2 regions of the Streptomyces sp. NPDC092952 genome follow, and region 1 is predicted to be linked to the other one. Evidence: riboswitches for the same ligand, from Rfam matches in the RefSeq annotation. Region 1 holds a riboswitch; the other holds the start of a gene.

What was found. Region 1 has a riboswitch for glycine ahead of gcvT (glycine cleavage system aminomethyltransferase GcvT). Riboswitches for the same ligand answer to the same signal wherever they lie in the genome.
Region 2: another riboswitch for glycine. It lies ahead of gcvP (aminomethyl-transferring glycine dehydrogenase); the one in region 1 lies ahead of gcvT (glycine cleavage system aminomethyltransferase GcvT).

The regions. Positions count from the first base shown of each region.
Region 1 covers NZ_JBIVPT010000027.1:56,604-66,611, forward strand. The annotation lists gene ACIQGQ_RS34155 (enhanced serine sensitivity protein SseB C-terminal domain-containing protein) at 63-842, opposite strand; gene ACIQGQ_RS34160 (enhanced serine sensitivity protein SseB) at 1,010-1,780, opposite strand; gene ACIQGQ_RS34165 (AAA family ATPase) at 1,938-2,633, opposite strand; glycine riboswitch at 2,798-2,895, shown strand; gene gcvT (glycine cleavage system aminomethyltransferase GcvT) at 3,036-4,151, shown strand; gene gcvH (glycine cleavage system protein GcvH) at 4,331-4,708, shown strand; gene glyA (serine hydroxymethyltransferase) at 4,731-5,990, shown strand; gene ACIQGQ_RS34185 (L-serine ammonia-lyase) at 6,130-7,512, shown strand; partial or broken gene ACIQGQ_RS34190 (Scr1 family TA system antitoxin-like transcriptional regulator) at 7,792-8,181, opposite strand; gene ACIQGQ_RS34195 (cytochrome P450) at 8,346-9,620, opposite strand.
Region 2 covers NZ_JBIVPT010000026.1:8,040-18,047, reverse strand. The annotation lists gene ACIQGQ_RS33710 (substrate-binding domain-containing protein) at 1-1,056, shown strand, start outside; gene ACIQGQ_RS33705 (glutamate-cysteine ligase family protein) at 1,084-2,589, opposite strand; gene ACIQGQ_RS33700 (hypothetical protein) at 3,067-3,660, shown strand; gene ACIQGQ_RS33695 (DUF5999 family protein) at 4,018-4,224, shown strand; gene gcvP (aminomethyl-transferring glycine dehydrogenase) at 4,313-7,198, opposite strand; glycine riboswitch at 7,393-7,490, opposite strand; gene ACIQGQ_RS33685 (PRC-barrel domain-containing protein) at 7,592-7,972, shown strand; gene ACIQGQ_RS33680 (DNA polymerase IV) at 7,897-9,360, opposite strand; gene ACIQGQ_RS33675 (MerR family transcriptional regulator) at 9,418-9,957, opposite strand.

The DNA of each region.
Region 1 (10,008 bases):
GGACCGGCGCCGGCCGACGCGGGGACGGGCCCCACCGCTCCCTGGGCGGGGGCAGGCCGGTATCAGTACGCGGACTGCGGCGGGTAGCCGTATCCCGTGGCGGGGGCCGCCGGGGCGTGCGCCTCGCGGTCGTAGAACGGGCGGGCGTTGGCGCGCAGCCACATCGCGACCGGGTCGTACTCGTCGGACATCGCGACGGTGGAGACGGGCAGCCCGTCCGGGACGGCGGAGATCGACTGCTGCATCATCGTGCGCGCCGCGTCCACCGAGGACGGGGAGGTGTCGTAGAGGTCGAGCCCGATGGTGAGGTACGGGGCGCCGAGCGCGGGCTGCACCCAGGCGCGGCGCAGCGAGCGGACCGCGGGGGTGCGGTGGGCGGTCTGCGTGAGCAGGGCGTAGAACTGCGGGATCTCGATGGCGGGCTCGGTGAGCCGGAGCGGGCCGGCGGGCATCCGGTCGAGGCCGGTGGCGATCCGGCGCAGGTCCAGCCAGGGGATGCCGACGCCGCCGCCGGGGGCGTGCGGGTTGAGCCAGATGCCCCAGCGGTCGGGGAAGAGGGCGCGGGCGATGTCCACGCCGTCGACCAGCTCGTGGGCGCGGTTCCAGCCGCTGGCGGAGAGCTCCTGCGCGGAGGTCACACAGGGGGCGTAGCCGAGGCCGTCCACCTCCATGTTCCCGTACTGGGCGTCGGGCGATCCGGCCTGGCCCTGCCACAGGAGCATCCAGATCCGGCCGTGGGCGAGTGCCTGGAGCAGCGCCTCGTACGCGTCGTAGCGCCCGGGCGTCACTTGGCGCAGCATGTGCTCGACCTGCCCGGCCGCCGCGGTGCCTGACGCACTCACCTGGTCCCGCCCCTCTTCGATCCACTGTGCCGCCCGGCCGCTCCCGGGCACACGGGCGCGGCCGGTGCCGAGGCACCCGCCATGAAACCAGCTTATGCGCCGGTCATGACACCGACTTGACGCCAGGGGGCGCGCCGGTGTCCGGGTCCGGCGCGGCCGGAAAGGTACTACTGGCCCGCGCGCTGGTAGAACGGCCGGACCTTCTCCCGCATCCAGTCGCCGACCGGGTCCTGGGCGACGTCGAGCAGCACCAGGTTGACCGGCCAGGGCACCTCGACCCGGCCCAGGGCGCGGCCGAGGGCGTCCATCGGGGCGTTCCGCCCGGCCCCCTCCCAGGTGGAGAACTCCACTCCGACGAAGAGGACGGGGTCGCCGCCCTCGATGCTGGCCAGGGCCCGCCGGGCGGTGAGGACGACGCCGCTCTCCTCGAACTCCCCGGCCGCCGCGGCGAGGAAGTCGACGGGCTCCTCCTGCCAGTCCGGCTCGAACAGCCGGACCCGGCCGCCGCTGGCCGGGCCGTCCAGCGGGGTGCGGCCGATCCGGCAGAGCTCGGCGACGGCGGGCGGCGGCAGCGGCATGCCGACCGCGCCGCCCGGGTTCACCACGATGCCGAGCTGCGGCGGCAGCCCGCGGGCGAAGTCGCGGGCGGGCGCGACCGTGAAGGAGAGGTGGCTGCCGACGCAGGCGAGGAACTGCTGCTCGGAGCTGAAGACGGGGACGTACGCGGCGCCGTCGAGCTCCATCGTCGGCAGGTCGAGGGACGGGGAGTCCGGTCCGCCGCCGTTGGGCAACGGCACCCAGACCTGGCTGCGGCCGAGCACCTCGACGAGGCGGCCGCCCGCCTCCGGGTTGCCGACCGAGGCCATCAGCACCTCTTCGAGCTCGTTGGCCGGCCACCCGCTCTGCGGATGCGCCTGGGCCTGCGCCGGAATGTCCACTGCTTCCCCTGCTTCCCCTTCTCACCCACGCTTCCGCGCTTCCGCGCAGAAGGTTAGCGTCCGGCCCGGGGCGACCCCGCGGCCAGCGCCCGGTGCCCGGCTCCCGGCTCCCGGCCGCACCGGACATCGGCCGCCGGCTCCCCGGGCCGTTCCTCGGTCAGGCCCCCGCCCGCGGCCGGTCGGCCGTGAAGACGATCCGCCCGATCCGCCCCGCCGCCTCCCGGTCCAGGAGCACCGCCGAGGCGCAGCCGGCCGGGAGCACCCCGTCCGCCGTGGCCGCCAGCAGCCGGCCCACCGCCCTGCGGTGCCGGGCGAAGGCGTACGCCGACACCCCGCGCCCGCGCTCGCGCTGCCCCTCCCGGGCGGTCCGCGGGTCGACGTCGAGCAGGACCAGGTGCAGGAGGCGGCCCCGGCGCCGGGCGGCCCGGGCCAGCCAGCCGCGTACCCACGACTGGGTCCCGCAGTCGTGGACGACGGCCGACTCTCCCGAGCGCAGCAGCCGCCACAGCCCCCAGTAGTGGTCGAGGCGGACCAGCGGGCGGTAGAGGGCGTACGGCAATAACCGGGGCATCACCCTCGCCCAGCGGTCCCGGACGTCCTGCGAATCGACGGCGTGGGCGGTCGTCACCACCCGCCGGATCAGCGTCGACTTCCCGCTGCCGGGCAGCCCGGAGACCACCACCACGTCCCCCGCCGCGAAGCGCAGCCCGCGCGGGCCCCGCCCGGCCCTCGCGCGCAGGTCCCGCACGACGGGCGCGAACCCGGCGGGCACCGCCCGGACCGCGTCCCCCGGCCGCCCGGCCGGCGCGCCCCGCGCGACCCCCGCGGTCGTCGCGTACCGCTGCAACGTCATCGCCCTCCCCCATCGGTCGGCCCACCCCAGCCCCATGCCCCTGAAGTGTAAAGAAAAGGTAATGCGGCACAACCGCCCGTGCCGGTGGATTCCGCCGGGGGACCGGGGCCCCATTCCGGCGCGATGCGTGCGATGATGACCCCGCCAACTGCATAAAGGCCGCTTGAATCCGCGCGGGAGAGTCCCGGTCACTGTCCGTGCCGGGCGCCGAAGGAGCAAGTTCCTCCCTTGAATCTCTCAGGCCCCGTACCGCGTGGATGAGGCAGATCTGAAAAGCGGGCCGCTTCGCGGCTCCACCCAAGGTGCAAGCCGAACCCGTCCGGGGCTCTCGGCGAACCTCTCAGGTTCCGATGACAGATGGGGAGGGATCGTCCTTGTCGTCATGTTCCGGGAGTCACACTCATGAGCACCGCACCCCGCCTCACCGCCCTCGATGCCCTGCACCGTTCGCTGGGCGCGACCATGACCGACTTCGCGGGCTGGGACATGCCCCTGCGGTACGCCAGTGAGCGCGACGAGCACAACGCGGTGCGCACCCGGGCCGGACTCTTCGACCTGTCGCACATGGGCGAGATCACCGTCACCGGCGCCGGGGCGGCGGCCTTCCTGAACTTCGCGCTGGTCGGCAACATCGGCACCGTCGCCGTGGGCCGGGCCCGCTACACGATGATCTGCGCCGAGGACGGCGGCATCCTGGACGACCTGATCGTCTACCGGCTCGGTGAGACCGAGTACATGGTCGTCGCCAACGCGGGCAACGCCCAGATCGTGCTGGACGCGCTGACCGAGCGGGCCGGGGGCTTCGACACCGAGGTCCGCGACGACCGCGACGCGTACGCGCTGATCGCCGTCCAGGGCCCGGAGTCCCCCGCGATCCTGGCCTCGGTCACCGACGCCGACCTGGACGGCCTGAAGTACTACGCCGGACTGCCGGGCACGGTCGCCGGGGTCCCCGCGCTGATCGCGCGTACCGGCTACACCGGTGAGGACGGCTTCGAGCTGTTCGTCGCCCCCGCCGACGCCGAGCAGCTGTGGAAGGCGCTCACCGAGGCGGGCGCCTCGCGCGGGCTGGTCCCGTGCGGGCTGTCCTGCCGCGACACGCTGCGCCTGGAGGCGGGCATGCCGCTGTACGGGCACGAGCTGACCACCGGACTGACCCCGTTCGACGCCGGTCTCGGCCGGGTCGTGAAGTTCGAGAAGGAGGGCGACTTCGTCGGCCGCGGGGCCCTGGAGGCCGCCGCCCGGCGCGCCGAGACCGCCCCGCCGCGCAAGCTGGTCGGGCTGGTCGCCGAGGGCCGCCGGGTGCCGCGCGCCGGCTTCCCCGTGACCGTCGGCGGCGAGGTCGTCGGCGAGGTCACCTCCGGCGCCCCCTCGCCCACCCTGGGCAAGCCGATCGCCATGGCCTACGTCGACGCCGCGCACGCCGCGCCGGGCACCGAGGGCGTCGCCGTGGACATCCGGGGCAGCCACGAGCCGTACGAGGTCGTGGCGCTGCCGTTCTACAAGCGCCAGAAGTGACGCGCCGGGCACCGGGAACCCCGCCGGCGCCCCAGCGAACCGGCACGGCCGTGCCGAAGGAACGACGCGGCCGAGCCGGAGGAAACGGCGCGGCGACTTCACAGAAGTGACGTAATCGCGTCTCACACCGTAAGACCACCGTTCATCAGCACTCCCCCGCGTACAGGAGAATTCAGACCATGAGCAACCCCCAGCAGCTGCGGTACAGCAAGGAGCACGAGTGGCTGTCGGCCGTCGAGGACGGTGTGGCCACGATCGGCATCACCGAGTACGCGGCGAACGCCCTCGGCGACGTCGTCTACGCCCAGCTTCCCGAGGTCGGCTCCGAGGTGACCGCGGGCGAGACCTGCGGCGAGCTGGAGTCGACCAAGTCCGTCAGCGACCTGTACTCGCCCGTGTCCGGTGAGGTCACCGCGTTCAACCAGGACGTCGTGGACGACCCGTCGCTGGTGAACACCGCACCCTTCGAGGGCGGCTGGCTGTTCAAGGTACGCGTCGCGGAGGAGCCGAAGGACCTGCTCTCCGCCGACGAGTACACCGAGTTCTCCGGCAACTAAAGAGACCCCAAGGGACCACCTGATGTCGCTTCTCAACTCCTCCCTCCACGAGCTGGACCCGGACGTCGCCGCCGCCGTCGACGCCGAGCTCCACCGCCAGCAGTCCACCCTCGAAATGATCGCCTCGGAGAACTTCGCTCCGGTCGCGGTCATGGAGGCCCAGGGCTCCGTCCTCACCAACAAGTACGCCGAGGGCTACCCCGGCCGCCGCTACTACGGTGGCTGCGAGCACGTCGACGTCGTCGAGCAGATCGCCATCGACCGGATCAAGGCGCTGTTCGGCGCCGAGGCCGCGAACGTCCAGCCGCACTCCGGTGCGCAGGCCAACGCCGCCGCGATGTTCGCGCTGCTCAAGCCGGGCGACACGATCATGGGTCTCAACCTGGCCCACGGCGGTCACCTGACCCACGGCATGAAGATCAACTTCTCCGGCAAGCTCTACAACGTGGTCCCGTACCACGTCGACGAGACCGGCGTCGTGGACATGGCCGAGGTCGAGCGGCTGGCCAAGGAGTCCAAGCCGAAGCTGATCGTCGCCGGCTGGTCCGCGTACCCGCGTCAGCTGGACTTCGCCGCCTTCCGCCGGATCGCGGACGAGGTCGGCGCGTACCTGATGGTCGACATGGCCCACTTCGCGGGCCTGGTGGCCGCGGGCCTGCACCCCAACCCGGTGCCGCACGCCCACGTCGTCACGACCACCACGCACAAGACCCTCGGCGGTCCGCGCGGCGGTGTCATCCTGTCGACGCAGGAGCTGGCCAAGAAGATCAACTCCGCGGTCTTCCCGGGCCAGCAGGGCGGTCCGCTGGAGCACGTGATCGCGGCCAAGGCGGTCTCCTTCAAGGTCGCCGCGTCCGAGGAGTTCAAGGAGCGCCAGCAGCGCACCCTGGACGGTGCCCGCATCCTCGCCGAGCGCCTGGTCCAGCCGGACGTCACCGAGGTCGGCGTCTCCGTGCTGTCCGGCGGCACGGACGTGCACCTGGTCCTGGTCGACCTGCGCAACTCCGAGCTGGACGGCCAGCAGGCCGAGGACCGGCTCCACGAGATCGGCATCACGGTCAACCGGAACGCGATCCCGAACGACCCGCGCCCGCCGATGGTCACCTCGGGTCTGCGGATCGGTACGCCGGCCCTGGCCACCCGCGGCTTCCAGAGCGAGGACTTCACCGAGGTCGCGGAGATCATCGCCGCCGCGCTGAAGCCGTCGTACGACACGGACGCGCTGAAGGCCCGCGTGGTCGCGCTGGCCGAGAAGTTCCCGCTGTACCCCGGTCTCGGCTGATCCGGGAAACGGCTCGCACCACCGGGCGGGGCACCGCGCGCACTCTCGTGGGCGCGGTGCCCCCACCCTTGTCCCACCCCGGCACCACCCGGCACCACCCGGCAGACAACGACGTCTACCAGCCCCCTGAGGAGTCCCCGTGGCCATCTCGGTCTTCGACCTGTTCTCGATCGGCATCGGCCCGTCCAGCTCCCATACGGTCGGCCCGATGCGCGCCGCCCGTATGTTCGCTCGCCGGCTGAAGAACGAGGGCCTGATCGCCCACACCGCTTCGATACGCGCCGAGCTGTACGGTTCGCTCGGCGCGACCGGCCACGGCCACGGCACCCCGAAGGCGGTCCTGCTCGGCCTGGAGGGCGAGTCGCCGCGCACGGTGGACGTCGAGTCGGCGGACGAGCGGGTGGAGCACATCCGCACCACCGGCCGGATCAACCTGCTCGGCATGCACGAGATCGACTTCGACGCGGACGAGCAGCTGGTCCTGCACCGCCGCAAGGCCCTCCCGTACCACGCCAACGGCATGAGCATCCACGCCTTCGACCGCGACGGCGCCCTGCTCCTGGAGAAGACCTACTACTCGGTCGGCGGCGGCTTCGTCGTCGACGAGGACGCGGTGGGCGAGGACCGGATCGTCCTCGACGACACCGTGCTCACGTACCCCTTCCGGACCGGCGACGAGCTGCTGCGGCTCTCGAAGGAGACCGGCCTGTCCATCTCCTCGCTGATGCTGGAGAACGAGAAGGCCTGGCGCACCGAGGACGAGATCCGCTCCGGGCTGCTGGACATCTGGCACGTCATGCAGGCCTGTGTCTCGCGCGGCATGTCCCGCGAGGGCATCCTCCCCGGCGGCCTGAAGGTCCGCCGCCGCGCCGCGACCACCGCCCGCCAGCTGCGCGCCGAGGGCGACCCGCAGACCCACGCCATGGAGTGGATCACCCTCTACGCGATGGCGGTCAACGAGGAGAACGCGGCGGGCGGCCGGGTCGTCACCGCGCCCACCAACGGCGCCGCGGGCATCATCCCGGCGGTGCTGCACTACTACATGAACTTCGCGGCCGGCGGCGCCACCGGGGCGGAGAAGGAGGACGGCGTCGTCCGCTTCCTCCTGGCGGCCGGTGCCATCGGCATGCTCTTCAAGGAGAACGCCTCCATCTCGGGCGCCGAGGTCGGCTGCCAGGGCGAGGTCGGCTCCGCCTGCTCCATGGCGGCGGGCGCCCTCGCGGAAGTGCTCGGCGGCACCGCCGAGCAGGTGGAGAACGCGGCCGAGATCGGCATGGAGCACAACCTCGGCCTGACCTGCGACCCGGTCGGCGGTCTCGTCCAGATCCCGTGCATCGAGCGCAACGGCATGGCCGCGGTCAAGGCCGTCACGGCGGCGAAGATGGCGCTGCGCGGCGACGGCAGCCACAAGGTCTCCCTCGACAAGGTCATCAAGACCATGAAGGAGACGGGCGCCGACATGAGCGTCAAGTACAAGGAGACCGCCCGGGGCGGACTCGCGGTGAACATCATCGAGTGCTGACGGGGCGGAGACGGCTGCGGGCGCGCGGGGCCGTCTCCCCGGAAGCGGCCCCGCGCGCCCTTCCCGGCCGTCCGCGACACCGTCCGGCACCGGCCGGGAGCCGCCTCGGGCGTGGGAGTTCAGCGCCGCGGCGCTGATCTTGACGACATGGCGGCCGTGCCCGGCCGCCTCCCCGACCTCGCGCCTCTGCTTGACGGTCAGGCAGGCGGATACGAGCTCCACGTCGGCCTGGCGCTCGTCGAAGATCCAGAAGTCCTCGACGGCTGGCATCGGGCCGCGCTCGGCGGGGCCCGGGATGATGCCGATGGGCGCGTTGGGCGGTACGGCGGTGCCGAGCGACCGCCCGAGCTGTTCGGCCATCACACCGGCCGACCCCACCTCGCGGTGGAGCACCGACTCCTCCAGGACGTACATGTATTTCTTCGAGGGGTCGGAGAAGAGCCGCTGACGTTCCGTCCGTGGGGCGACGGCGGCCTCGACGTCGTCCGTGAGCCCGCGCCGGTCCCGGATTCGGCCACGGTCTCGTGGCCGGGCACCGTGATCGAGACCGGCCGGGACGGGTCGGCCACCTTCCAGGACTGGAGCAGGCGGCTTGTCGGACGCCTCGTCGCGGTAACGGGCCGGAGAGCCGTTGTCCGGGCTCGGGCCGTCGCGCAGAGGCGCCGCCACCGGCGTGCGGATCTTCGCGGGCAATCGCCTGCCCCGCTCCGGACCGTGCGGCTCATTGCGTCCCCCTGAGGCCGGTCACATGGGGTCCGGACATGCCGAGAGAACGGGCACACCCGAGCGGGGTGCCGCCCCGGCGGCCCCCCGTCGCCCTCCGCACCGCCGAATCAGCGCAGGTGCACCGGCAGTTCCTCGATCCCGTAGACGATGGAGAGCTTGCGGAAGGCGAGGCTCTGCTGCGGGACGGCGAGCCGCATCGCGGGGAAGCGCCGGACCAGGGCCGGGTAGGCGACGCGCAACTCCATCCGCGCCAGTTCGGCGCCGACGCAGCGGTGGATGCCGTGGCCGAAGGCCAGGTGACCGGTGGCGGGGACGCGGTCCAGGTCGAAGCGGCCGTCGTCGGTGATGTACGAGGCGTCCCGGTTGGCGCCGCTCAGCGAGCAGAGCACCATGTCGCCCTCGGGGATCACCACCCCGCCGATCTCGATGTCCCGCCGGGCGAACCTCGGGAAGGCGATCTGCACCGCGGAGAGGTAGCGCAGCGCCTCCTCGACGAAGGGGGCGGCCGCCGCGTCGTCGGTACGTATCCGCTCCCGCACGTCCGGATCGCGGAGCAGTACGAGCGAGCCGAGCGCGATCGTGCTGGCGGTGGTCTCGAAGCCGCCGGTGAGCACGCCGTCGGCGAGGCCCGCGAGTTCGTCGTCGCCGATGTCGTCGCCGTGGTCCCGCACGATCATGCCGAGCAGCCCGTCGCCGGGGTTGCGCCGCTGCTCCCTGACCACGCCCCGGAAGTACTCCATCGACTCCGACATCGCGCCGAAGGGGGCGGTCGTGCTGGCGAAGAGGTCGAAGCGGTCCATGGCGAGCTGCTGGAAGTCCGCCCGGTCTTCGTAGGGCACCCCGAGCAGCTCGCATATCGTGAGCGACGGGATCGGCAGCGCGAACTCCTTCACCAGGTCGACCGGGCCCGGAGCGGCCTCCATCGCGGCCAGCCGCTCCGCCACGATGGCGTCGATCCTGGGCGCCAGCCGCCGCAGCCGACGCATCGTGAACTCCGGTGTCAGGATGCGGCGCAGCCTGGTGTGGACCGGGGGATCATTGAAGCCGAGCCCGCCGGGGCTCTGTTCGGCGGCCACCCCGGCATTCGTCGCGAGGTGGGCGAAGTCGGTGCTGAAGCCGTCCGCCGAACCGAGGACGGCCTTCGACTCCTGGTAGCCGGTGATCACCCAGGCGTCCATGCCGAACGGCAGCGAGACCTTGTGCACGGGCCGCTTCGCCCTGGTCCTGGCGAGCTTGTCCACCGGGTCGAGCCCGTTCCGGCGCAGCATCATCAGCAGGTCGTCGGGGAGCAGCCGGACCGTGGAGGACCCGATTCCGTGCTTCTGGATCCGGGACAGATAGCTGCGCCCGATCCGGGCGGTGATACGGGAACGCAACGTCATCGCGGTCAATCTGCACTCCAGTGCTCGTCGTTCGGCCCGCACGCCGGGTGCGGACGGGAGGAAGCGGATACGGAAAGCGGGTGGGGGCACGGATAAGGACGTACGAACGGCGGGTCAGGATGCGCTCGGCAGCCGGTGACCGCACGGCATTCTGTCCCAGTACGTGAGCGGATGGCTCCGGGGCGGTGCCGGGACGGTTCCGACGGCCATGGGTATGCGCCCTATGCCTGGTTCATACCCCCGCTCCCGGCCCCGTCCCCTCCCTGTACCGGCAGCGGTGATCAACCACACAGCGATGGGTCCGGGACGTGACCGAGGACGAGGGACGGGGTCCCGGGAAGGGCATCACGGGACAAGCGGCGAACCGTCGCCGGCCGCCCTCCGGGAG
Region 2 (10,008 bases), on a different contig from region 1:
GCGCAGAACGACTCGGGTGCCGAGCAGGGCAATCCGCGGCGCAATCAGGCGGTACTCCTCTCCGAGCAGGCCGCGTTCGCGCACAACGCCGAGTCGTCCGGTGGCGGAAAGCTCGACCTCTTCTACCCGAAGGGCGGCGCCCCGCTCCTCAACTACCCGTACACGCTGGTGAACGAGGACGGGATGAGCACGTCCGAGAGCCGGGCGGCGCTGCGTTTCATGACTCTGCTCGACGAGCCCGGTCCGCGGGCCGTCCTGGCGAAGCACGGGTTCAGGAACGCCGACGGCGAAGCCGCGCCGGAGGTGGTATCCGCCGCGGGTGGCAGGAAACCCCAGCCGTACGCGGCCGCCGCCCGGACCCCGGACGCCGAGGCGCTCCAGCAGACGCTCGGCATGTGGACGATCACGGTGCAGAGCGCCCGGCTGACCACGGTCGTCGACGCGTCGGGGTCCATGGCCACGATCGTGCCGGGGCGCGGCCAGTCCCGGATGGACGTCACCAAGGCGTCCCTGATCCAGGCCCTGGACCAGTTCACCCCGAACGACGAGATCGGGCTCTGGGAGTTCACCACCTCGCTCGACGGGAACAAGGACTACCGCCGGCTGGTCCCGACCGCCCGGCTGGGAGATCCGATGAAGGGCGGCGGCACCCACCGCCAGAAGCTCTCCGCCGCCTTCGCCGCGCTCCAGCCGGTGCCGAACGGTGCGACGGGGCTGTACGACACGATCCTGGCCTCGTACAAGGACGCCCAGGCGACCTATGTGAAGGGCAAGTTCAACGCGGTCGTCATCCTCACCGACGGATCGAACCAGGACGACCTCTCGATCTCCCGCAGTGCCCTGATCACGGAGCTGCGGCGGATCGCCGATCCGGAGCGTCCGGTGCCGCTGCTGGCCATCGCGGTCGGCCCCGAGGCCGACCGCGAGGAGCTCGACGAGGTCGCGAAGGTGACCGGCGGCGGAGGCTACCAGGTCATCGACCCCGCCGAGATCCAGATGGTGATCCTGCAGGCCATCATGACGGCCGGCCAGAACGGGCACGCCGCTCAGGAGTAGCGGCGGTCCTGCCGGGGCGCGCCCGGGTCACGGCTTGGGCGCCCCGGTCGGCCAGGTGTGCACGGGCTCCCCGCTGTGCATCAGTTCGGCGTAGCGGCGGGTGGTCGCGGCCAGCGCCGCGTGCCGGTCGAGCCCGGCCTCCCGCGCCCGGTGGTAGGTGTCCGCCTGCCAGGAGGCACCGTTCACCCGCCGCCGGCACCGTTCCTCGATGACACCGAGGAAGCGGTCGCGGTCCGCGGGCTCGATGTTCCACGCGTCGAGCCCGGCCGCGGCGAGCGGCAGCAGTTCGTCGCGTACGAGCTTGACCGCGGGCACCCGGGTCAGCCCGCCCGCGCGGCCGGGGCGCGGCCAGACCAGCTCCGCGTCGATGCCCGCCCGGCAGGCGGCGTCGAAGTTCTCCTCCGCGGCGGCGAACGGCAGCCTGGTCCATACCGGGCGGGACTCCTCGGCGAGCGAGCGCACGAGGCCGTAGTAGAGGGCAGCGTTGGCGATCATGTCGATGACGGTGGGGCCGGCGGGCAGCACCCGGTTCTCCACCCTCAGGTGGGGGACGCCGTCGACCAGTCCGTACACAGGGCGGTTCCAGCGGTAGATCGTCCCGTTGTGGAGCACCATTTCCGCCAGCCGGGGTACGCCGCCCTCGTCGAGGACCCGCAGCGGCTCCTCCTGGTCGTGGATCGGCAGGAGCGGCGGGAAGTAGCGCACGTTCTCCTCGAAGAGCTCGTACGCCGAGCCGATCCACCGCTCCCCGAACCAGGTCCGGGGCCGTACGCCCTGGTTGCGGAGCTCGGGCGGGCGGGTGTCGGTGGCCTGCTGGAAGAGCGGCGGTCTCGACTCCCGCCAGAGCTCCCGGCCGAACAGGAAGGGCGAGTTGGCGCCCAACGCGATCTGGACACCGGCGACCGCCTGGGACGCGTTCCACACGTCGGCGAACCGGGCGGGCGTCACCTGGAGATGGAACTGGACCGAGGTGCAGGCGGCCTCGGGGGCGATCGATGCGGAGGTGGAGACCAGCCGCTCCACACCCTGGATGTCGAGGGCGAAGACCTCGCCCCGGGCAGCCACCATCTGATCGTTCAGCAGCGTGTAGCGCTCCGCGTCCGAGAGACTGGAGAGCACGAGGTCCTCGCGGCGCAGCGTGGGAAGAATACCGATCATCATGAGCCCGGCATCGACCTCGCCCGCCTTCCGGTGGGCATATCCGAGCCCGGCCCGCAGCTCTTCGGTGAGCTGATCGAGAACGCGGCCGCCCAAGTGGTGGGGCACCACGTTCACCTCCAGATTGAACATCCCGAGTTCCATCTGGAAATCGCGGCTCGCGATACGCGGGAGGACCTCCCCATTCATCATCTTCGGCATGCCGTCGGCACCCGCGAGATTCAGCTCGATCTCCACACCCATGAGGCTGCGCGGACGGTCGAACCGCCGCTCCGAGAGAAGTCGCTCCAGCCCCTCCAGGCACTCGTGGAGCTTCTTCCGGTACCTCTGCCGATCGGACAGGTCAAAGACGCCCGCCACGACCTTCTCCCCCATCGAAGCGTCCCTCCCTCGGTGGACGGTCCACGGCCCAGACCGCTCGTATCACGATCGATAATGCCCAGAGCAGATGATCCATAACGCCCCCGGGAACGCCACCGACCCACTAGTCTCATAACAGCCGCTCGGGGCACATTCCAAAGGCATGATGCGGGGTGTGTTTGCCGGTCGGCGGAGGGAAAAACAGGGACGTGTTTCAGCCGTCCGCGTTCCATGAAAAACGCCAGGCGAAGGCTGTGCAACCGTCAGGTAATCAGCACGTTCTCCGCATATTCGAGTCTTGATACCGCCTTGCTTCCATTGCCTGCGACGACTAGTGGAATCACTGTGTGAACGCGTTTCGTATAAACTTCGCGGACGAGGCAGAGAGTTGACGCACCGGCCCGGTCCCGGCCCCTCTGGCCCCGCATGCCGACAGCGCCGTCTGCACCCGCCCACGCACCACCGTGTCTCCGAAGCGAGAGGCGACCCACCATGCCGCTGCATCTCTTCCCGGCTCCCGCGCCCGCTCTGCGCAGCGTTCTCGCGGCCCTCGGTTCACCCACCGCCGTACGCGAAGCCCGCACCCCCGCCCTCCGGTCCGCCCAGGGACCGCTCAGCCCCGAACTCCCGCTCCCGGTCCACGTACTGGAGCGGATCGGTCCGAACGGCCCGGCCCCGGCGACCCGGCTCACCGGATGGCGGTTCCTGATCCGCGACGCGGAGCGGGCCGTCGCGGCGGCGGACACCATGATCACCGCAGACGGCTGGACCTTCTCGCACTTCTTCGAGGGCCCCTACATCGCCTCGACCGAGCTGGCCCTGCGCCAGGCGGAGACTGTGGCGCCGCGCTACCAGCCGCGGCTGCTGTCCATCCCGGAGCTGTACATGCTGACGCTGTGGCTGCACGGCGACGCCGAGGCGGACGCCGCCGCCGGGGAGCTCGCCCCGGCCGACCTCCTGGTCCCCCTGGCCCCCGCCCCACCGGGGATCGCCGCGCACCGCCCGCACCGGGTCGCCGATCTGCTGCGCGTGATGACGCTGCGCATCCCGCCCGGCCCGGGGCCGCTGCTCGGTTCCCCGGCCTGAGGTCCCGTCCGCCTTCTCGCTCCGTGCCCCGCCGCCGTCCCGGTGGCGGGGCACGGTGCTCCGACGGGGCCGAACGGGTGCCGGGGCCAGAAGGGTTCCGAGGTGGGGGCGCATTCCCCGCCCGTCCGGACTAGCCCGTACCGGCCACCCCGAACCATCCGAATTGACAGTGCAGTTGCGGTGAACCGTCCGCGTGGGTGACACGTCCTCCGGGTCAGGAGAAGTGCTGCTTCGAAATCCCTGCGGATTGACGCCCGTGGGGCAACACTGGGACCGGACCGATCGATACGGGGGACGGCCATGAACAGCTCATCCAGCCGCAGGACATTCACTACAACGCAGCGAGAGAACCCAGCCATGTGCCAACATCAGCCATCGTGCCCGACCGCCGACTCAGCCGACCGGGAGGCCGCCCGCCTGACGGCGCACCATCCGGAACAGGGCTGGAGCCTGCTGTGCAACGGCGTCCTGCTCTTCGAGGACACCGGCGAACTGCTCCCGGACGGTCAGATCATCGCCCCGCACCGGCCACTGGCGACCGACCGGGTGGTGAAGGCCGCCTGACCGCGGCCGACAACGAACGGGGGCCGGCCCGGAGAATCCTCCGAACCGGCCCCGGCACGCGTCCGCGTCACACGGCGGTGCTCACACCTCAGTGGTCGTACTCGTCCAGCGGCGGGCAGGAGCAGACGAGGTTGCGGTCGCCGAAGGCACCGTCGATCCGGCGCACCGGCGGCCAGTACTTGTCGGCGGCCACGACACCGGCCGGGAAGACAGCCGTCTCACGGCTGTACCCGTGCTCCCACTCCCCGCCGACCATCCCGGCGGTGTGCGGGGCGTTGCGCAGCGGGTTGTCGTCCGCGCTCCACTCGCCGGAGGCCACCTTCTCGATCTCGTCGCGGATGGCGATCATCGTGTCGCAGAAACGGTCCAGCTCCGCGAGGTTCTCGCTCTCCGTCGGCTCGATCATCAGCGTCCCCGCGACCGGGAACGACATCGTCGGCGCGTGGAAGCCGTAGTCGATCAGCCGCTTGGCGATGTCGTCGACGCTGACGCCGGTGGCCTTGGAGATCGGCCGCAGGTCCACGATGCACTCGTGCGCGACCAGCCCGGCCGGGCCGGTGTACAGGATCGGGTAGTGCGGCTCCAGCCGCTTGGCGATGTAGTTGGCCGCCAGCACCGCGACCTGCGTCGCACGCTTCAGCCCCTCCCCGCCCATCAGGCGCACGTACGCCCAGGAGATCGGGAGGATGCCGGCCGAACCCCACGGAGCGGCCGAGATCGGCCCGACCCCGGTCTCGGGGCCCGCCGCGGGCTGGAGCGGGTGGTTCGGCAGATACGGGGCGAGGTGGGCGCGCACGCCGACCGGGCCGACGCCGGGGCCGCCGCCGCCGTGCGGGATGCAGAAGGTCTTGTGCAGGTTCAGGTGCGAGACGTCGCCGCCGAACCGGCCCGGCCGGGCGAGGCCCACCAGCGCGTTGAGGTTGGCTCCGTCGACGTAGACCTGGCCGCCGGCGTCGTGCACCTCGGCGCAGATGTCGGCGACGTGCTCCTCGAACACCCCGTGCGTCGACGGGTACGTGATCATGAGCACGGCGAGCTCGTCGCGGTGCTTCTCGATCTTGGCCCGCAGGTCCTCGATGTCCACCTCGCCGTCGTCGGCGGTCTTCACCACGACGACCTTCATCCCGGCCATCACGGCGCTGGCCGCGTTGGTGCCGTGCGCCGAGGAGGGGATGAGGCAGACGGTGCGCTGCTCGTCACCGTTGGCCCGGTGGTACGCCCGTACCGCCAGGAGACCGGCGAACTCGCCCTGCGAGCCCGCGTTCGGCTGGATCGAGACCGCGTCGTACCCGGTGACCTCGGCGAGGCGCTCCTCCAGCTCACGGATGAGGGTGAGGAAGCCCTCGGCCTGCTCGGCCGGGGCGAAGGGGTGCAGCGCGCCGAACTCGGGCCAGGTGATCGGCTCCATCTCGGTGGTCGCGTTCAGCTTCATGGTGCAGGAGCCGAGCGGGATCATGCCGCGGTCCAGCGCGTAGTCCCGGTCGGAGAGCCGGCGCAGGTAGCGCAGCATCGCGGTCTCGGAACGGTGCTGGTGGAAGACCGGGTGGGTGAGGACCGCGTCGGTACGCAGCAGCCCCTCGGGCAGCGCGTCGGCGACGGTGGCGTCCAGCTCCTCGATGTCGCCCTCGGCGCCGAAGGCGGCCCAGACGGCGGCGATCTGCGTCCGCGTGGTGGTCTCGTCGCAGGCGACGGAGACCAGGTCGGCGTCGACCGGGCGCAGGTTGACCCCGCGCGCACGGGCCTCGGCGACGACCTCGGCCGCCTTGCCCGGGACACGGACGGTGAGCGTGTCGAAGTGGGCGCCGGTCACGACGTCGACACCGGCGGCGCGCAGCCCCGCGGCCAGGATCGCGGCGTAGCGGTGGGTGCGCCGGGCGATCGTCCGCAGCCCGTCCGGACCGTGGTAGACGGCGTACATCCCGGCCATGACGGCGAGCAGCACCTGCGCGGTGCAGATGTTGCTGGTGGCCTTCTCGCGGCGGATGTGCTGCTCACGGGTCTGCAGGGCCAGCCGGTACGCCTTGTTGCCGTCGGCGTCGACGGAGACGCCGACGAGTCGGCCCGGGAGGCTGCGGGCGAACTTCTCGCGCACGGCCATGTAGCCGGCGTGCGGGCCGCCGAAGCCCATCGGGACGCCGAAGCGCTGGGTGGTACCGATGGCGATGTCCGCGCCCAGCTCGCCGGGCGAGGTGAGCAGGGTCAGGGCCAGCAGGTCGGCGGCGACCGTGACGATCGCGCCCAGCTCGTGGGCCTGCTCGACGAGGGGGGCGATGTTCCGCACCTCGCCGGAGGCGCCGGGGTACTGCACCAGGACGCCGAAGACACCGCGCTCGGCGATCTCGGCCGGGATGCCCTCGGACAGGTCGGCGACGACGACCTCGACGCCGGTGGGCTCGGCGCGGGTCTCGATGACGGCGACGGTCTGCGGCAGGGCGTCGGCGTCGACCAGGAAGACGCCGTTCTTCACCTTGCCGACGCGCCGGGAGAGCGCCATGGCCTCGGCGGCGGCGGTGCCCTCGTCCAGCAGGGAGGCGCCGGAGGTGGGCAGCCCGGCCAAGTCGGCGACCATCGTCTGGAAGTTGAGCAGGGCCTCCAGGCGGCCCTGCGAGATCTCCGGCTGGTACGGCGTGTAGGCCGTGTACCAGGCGGGGTTCTCCATGACGTTGCGCAGGATCACCGGCGGGGTGAAGGTGCCGTAGTAGCCGAGCCCGATCATCGGGGCCAGCACCTGGTTGCGGTCCGCGAGGTCGCGCAGCTCGGCGAGGACCTCCGCCTCGGTGCGCGCGGCCGGCAGCCCGAGGGCCTCCGTGCTCTTGATGACATCGGGCACCGCGGCCGCGGTGAGCTCGTCCAGCGAGCCGTAACCGACCTGGGCGAGCATCTTCGACTGCGCCTCGGCATCGGGTCCGATGTGGCGCTGCTCGAACGGAATACCCTGCTCCAGCTGGGAGAGCGGAGTGCGACGGGGGGTCATGGTGGAGGCCTCCTGGTCTGTCACGACCTGCGAGGGGCACCCCGGCGCGGGTGCCCGAACGGCCTCCCCCTCTGTCATCTCGACCTGAGAGCTTCACCGGCGCGCTTTGCGGCGTACCGGCTTTCACCGTCGGTGAGGTCGGGATTCGTACCGGCACCCGGCCGTACGAAGCCCGTCCTGCTTTCCAGAGTGACCTCGTCCGTGCGGTACGGGGGCCTGAGAGATTCCGGGGAGGATTTGCTCCTTCGGCGCCCTCCGGATCAGCTCCGAAGGACTCTCCCGCACGGGGTCAGCGGCCATGACCAGCCTACCAGCGGGGTTCGTGGCCGATTTCTCAAGTGGCCAACCACCCGGATCTGGCCTTTTGTAGTGCTTGTGGAGTAGTTGCGACCAATGGGAGGGACCGTGCAGACCGACATCGATCCGCGGAGCCTGATCGGCCGCAAGGCGTTCGACCGCAAGGGCGTCAAGATCGGGACCGTGGACGAGGTGTACCTCGACGACGCGACCGGGGTGCCGGAATGGGCGGCCGTACGCACCGGGCTCTTCAGCCGGGACGCGTTCGTACCACTGGAGCCCAGTGAATTCGTGGCGGACACCCTCCGGGTCCCCTTCGACCGGGCGCTGATCAAGGACGCGCCCGACTTCGGCGTGGGCCGCCACCTCTCCCCCGAGCAGGAGCTCCAGCTCTACCGCCACTACGGGCTCGACTCCCCGCCCGGCGACGTCCCCCCGGACCGGGACTTCGGCAGGCTGGCCGGCCAGGACGAATAGTCCGGCGGATTCCTCACCAGCGGCAGCGGCTCGGCCGGTCCGAGCTCCGGATCGTCCGTGCGGAACGTACGCACCCGGCCGGGCGGCGACTCGGGCTCCTCGAACCGCACCGTCACCCGGCCGACACCGCTGCCCTGCACCCAGCCGTGGCCGTACTCGGCATGCTCCACGTCGTGTCCGGCGGACCAGCGCCGGTCCGCGCGCTCCTCGACGGTCTCCGGGGCCTTCGCCCCGGGCCCGCCCCTTTCCCCGGCACTGTCCTCGTCCGCCGCCGGTGGCTCCTCCAGCGGCTCTCCCGCCACCGCCCGCTCCTCTGCCGCCGCCTGGGCGAAGAGGTCCTCCTGCGTGTAGTCGGCGAGCCCCGTGACGCCCACACCGAGGAGCCGGACGCCCCCGGTGGTGTCCACGGCCTCCAGGAGCCGCGCGGAGGCCTCACGGACCACCGTGGGGTCGTCCGTGGGCCCGCGGAGCGTCTCGGACCGGGTGAGCGTCGAGAAGTCGTAGCGGCGCACCTTCAGCACCACCGTCCGCCCGGACCTGCCCGCGCCCCGCAGCCGCTGTACGCACCGGTCGGCCAGGCGCTCGACCTCCGACCGGATCCGGACCCGGTCGTGGAGATCGGCGTCGAAGGTGTCCTCCACCGACACCGATTTCGCGTCCCGCTCCGCGACCACCGGCCGGTCGTCGTGTCCGAGAGCCATTCGGTGGAGCGCGCCGCCGTGCGCCTTGCCGAGCAGCCGTACGAGCTCGTCCTCACCGGCCTCGGCCAGGTCGTCGACGGTGGTCATCCCGGCGCGGCGCAGATGGTCCGCCGTCGCGGGCCCCACCCCGGGAAGGATCCGCACGGGCTTGGGGGCGAGCAGCTCCCGCTCCGTGCCCGGCGCTATCAGCCGAAGCCCGTCGGGCTTGGCCTCCTCGGAGGCGATCTTGGCCAGCATCTTGGATCCGGCGAGCCCGACCGAGCCGGTGAGCCCGGTGACCGCTCTGATGGCCTCCCGCAGCCGCGCGCCGATCTCCAGGGCCGAAGCCGTGTCGTCGGCCGTGCCCCCGGCCTCCAGGTCCACGAAGGCCTCGTCCAGGCTGAGCGGCTCCACCAGCGGGGAGAGCCGTGCGAGCAGCTCCATCACCTGCTCGCTCACCGTCCGGTACAGCTGGAAGCGGGGCACCAGGTAGGCCGCGTTGGGCGCGAGGCGCCGCGCCTGGGCCATCGGCATGGCGGAGTGCACCCCGAAGCGCCGCGCCTCGTACGAGGCGGTGGCGACGACCCCGCGCGGCCCCAGCCCACCCACCACGACCGGTTTGCCGCGCAGGCTCGGCTTGGCCGCCTGCTCCGCCGAGGCGTAGAAGGCGTCCATGTCGAGATGGAGGATGGTGGGCGCGGCTCTCACACCCACCGATGCTGCCCTACGGCACTGACAATCGCCGTGACCAGGACGTCCGCCGGGTCAGCCGGCCCGGTTGCGCCGCCGCGCCAGTTCGTCGGTGGGGTTGTTCCGGACGAGGGTCTCGCCGGTGTCCACCCGCTCGCCGTGCAGCTGCGAGAGCGCGGCGTCTACGTCCTGCCACACCACGCCCACGGCGATGCCGAAGATCCCCTGGCCGCCCTGGAGCAGGCTGACGACCTCGTCGGGCGAGGAGCACTCGTACACCGTCGCCCCGTCGCTCATCAGCGTCATCCGCTCAAGATCCTGGAAGCCGCGGGCCCGCAGGTGCTGCACTGTGGTGCGGATGTTCTGGAGCGCCACGCCGGTGTCCAGGAAGCGCTTCACGATCTTCAGCAGGACGACGTCCCGGAAGCTGTAGAGCCGCTGCGTGCCGGAACCGTACGCGGGGCGCACACTCGGCTCCACCAGCCCCGTACGCGCCCAGTAGTCGAGCTGCCGGTAGGTGATCCCGGCCGCCGCGCAGGCGGTCGGCCCGCGGTATCCGATGTCGTCGGCCGATGCCACTGCGCCCCCCGCCACCGCCGGTTGAACCGGTTGCACGACGGTGCGGTCGGCTGTACTTCCCTGCTGCGAATACGACCCGCCCGCTGC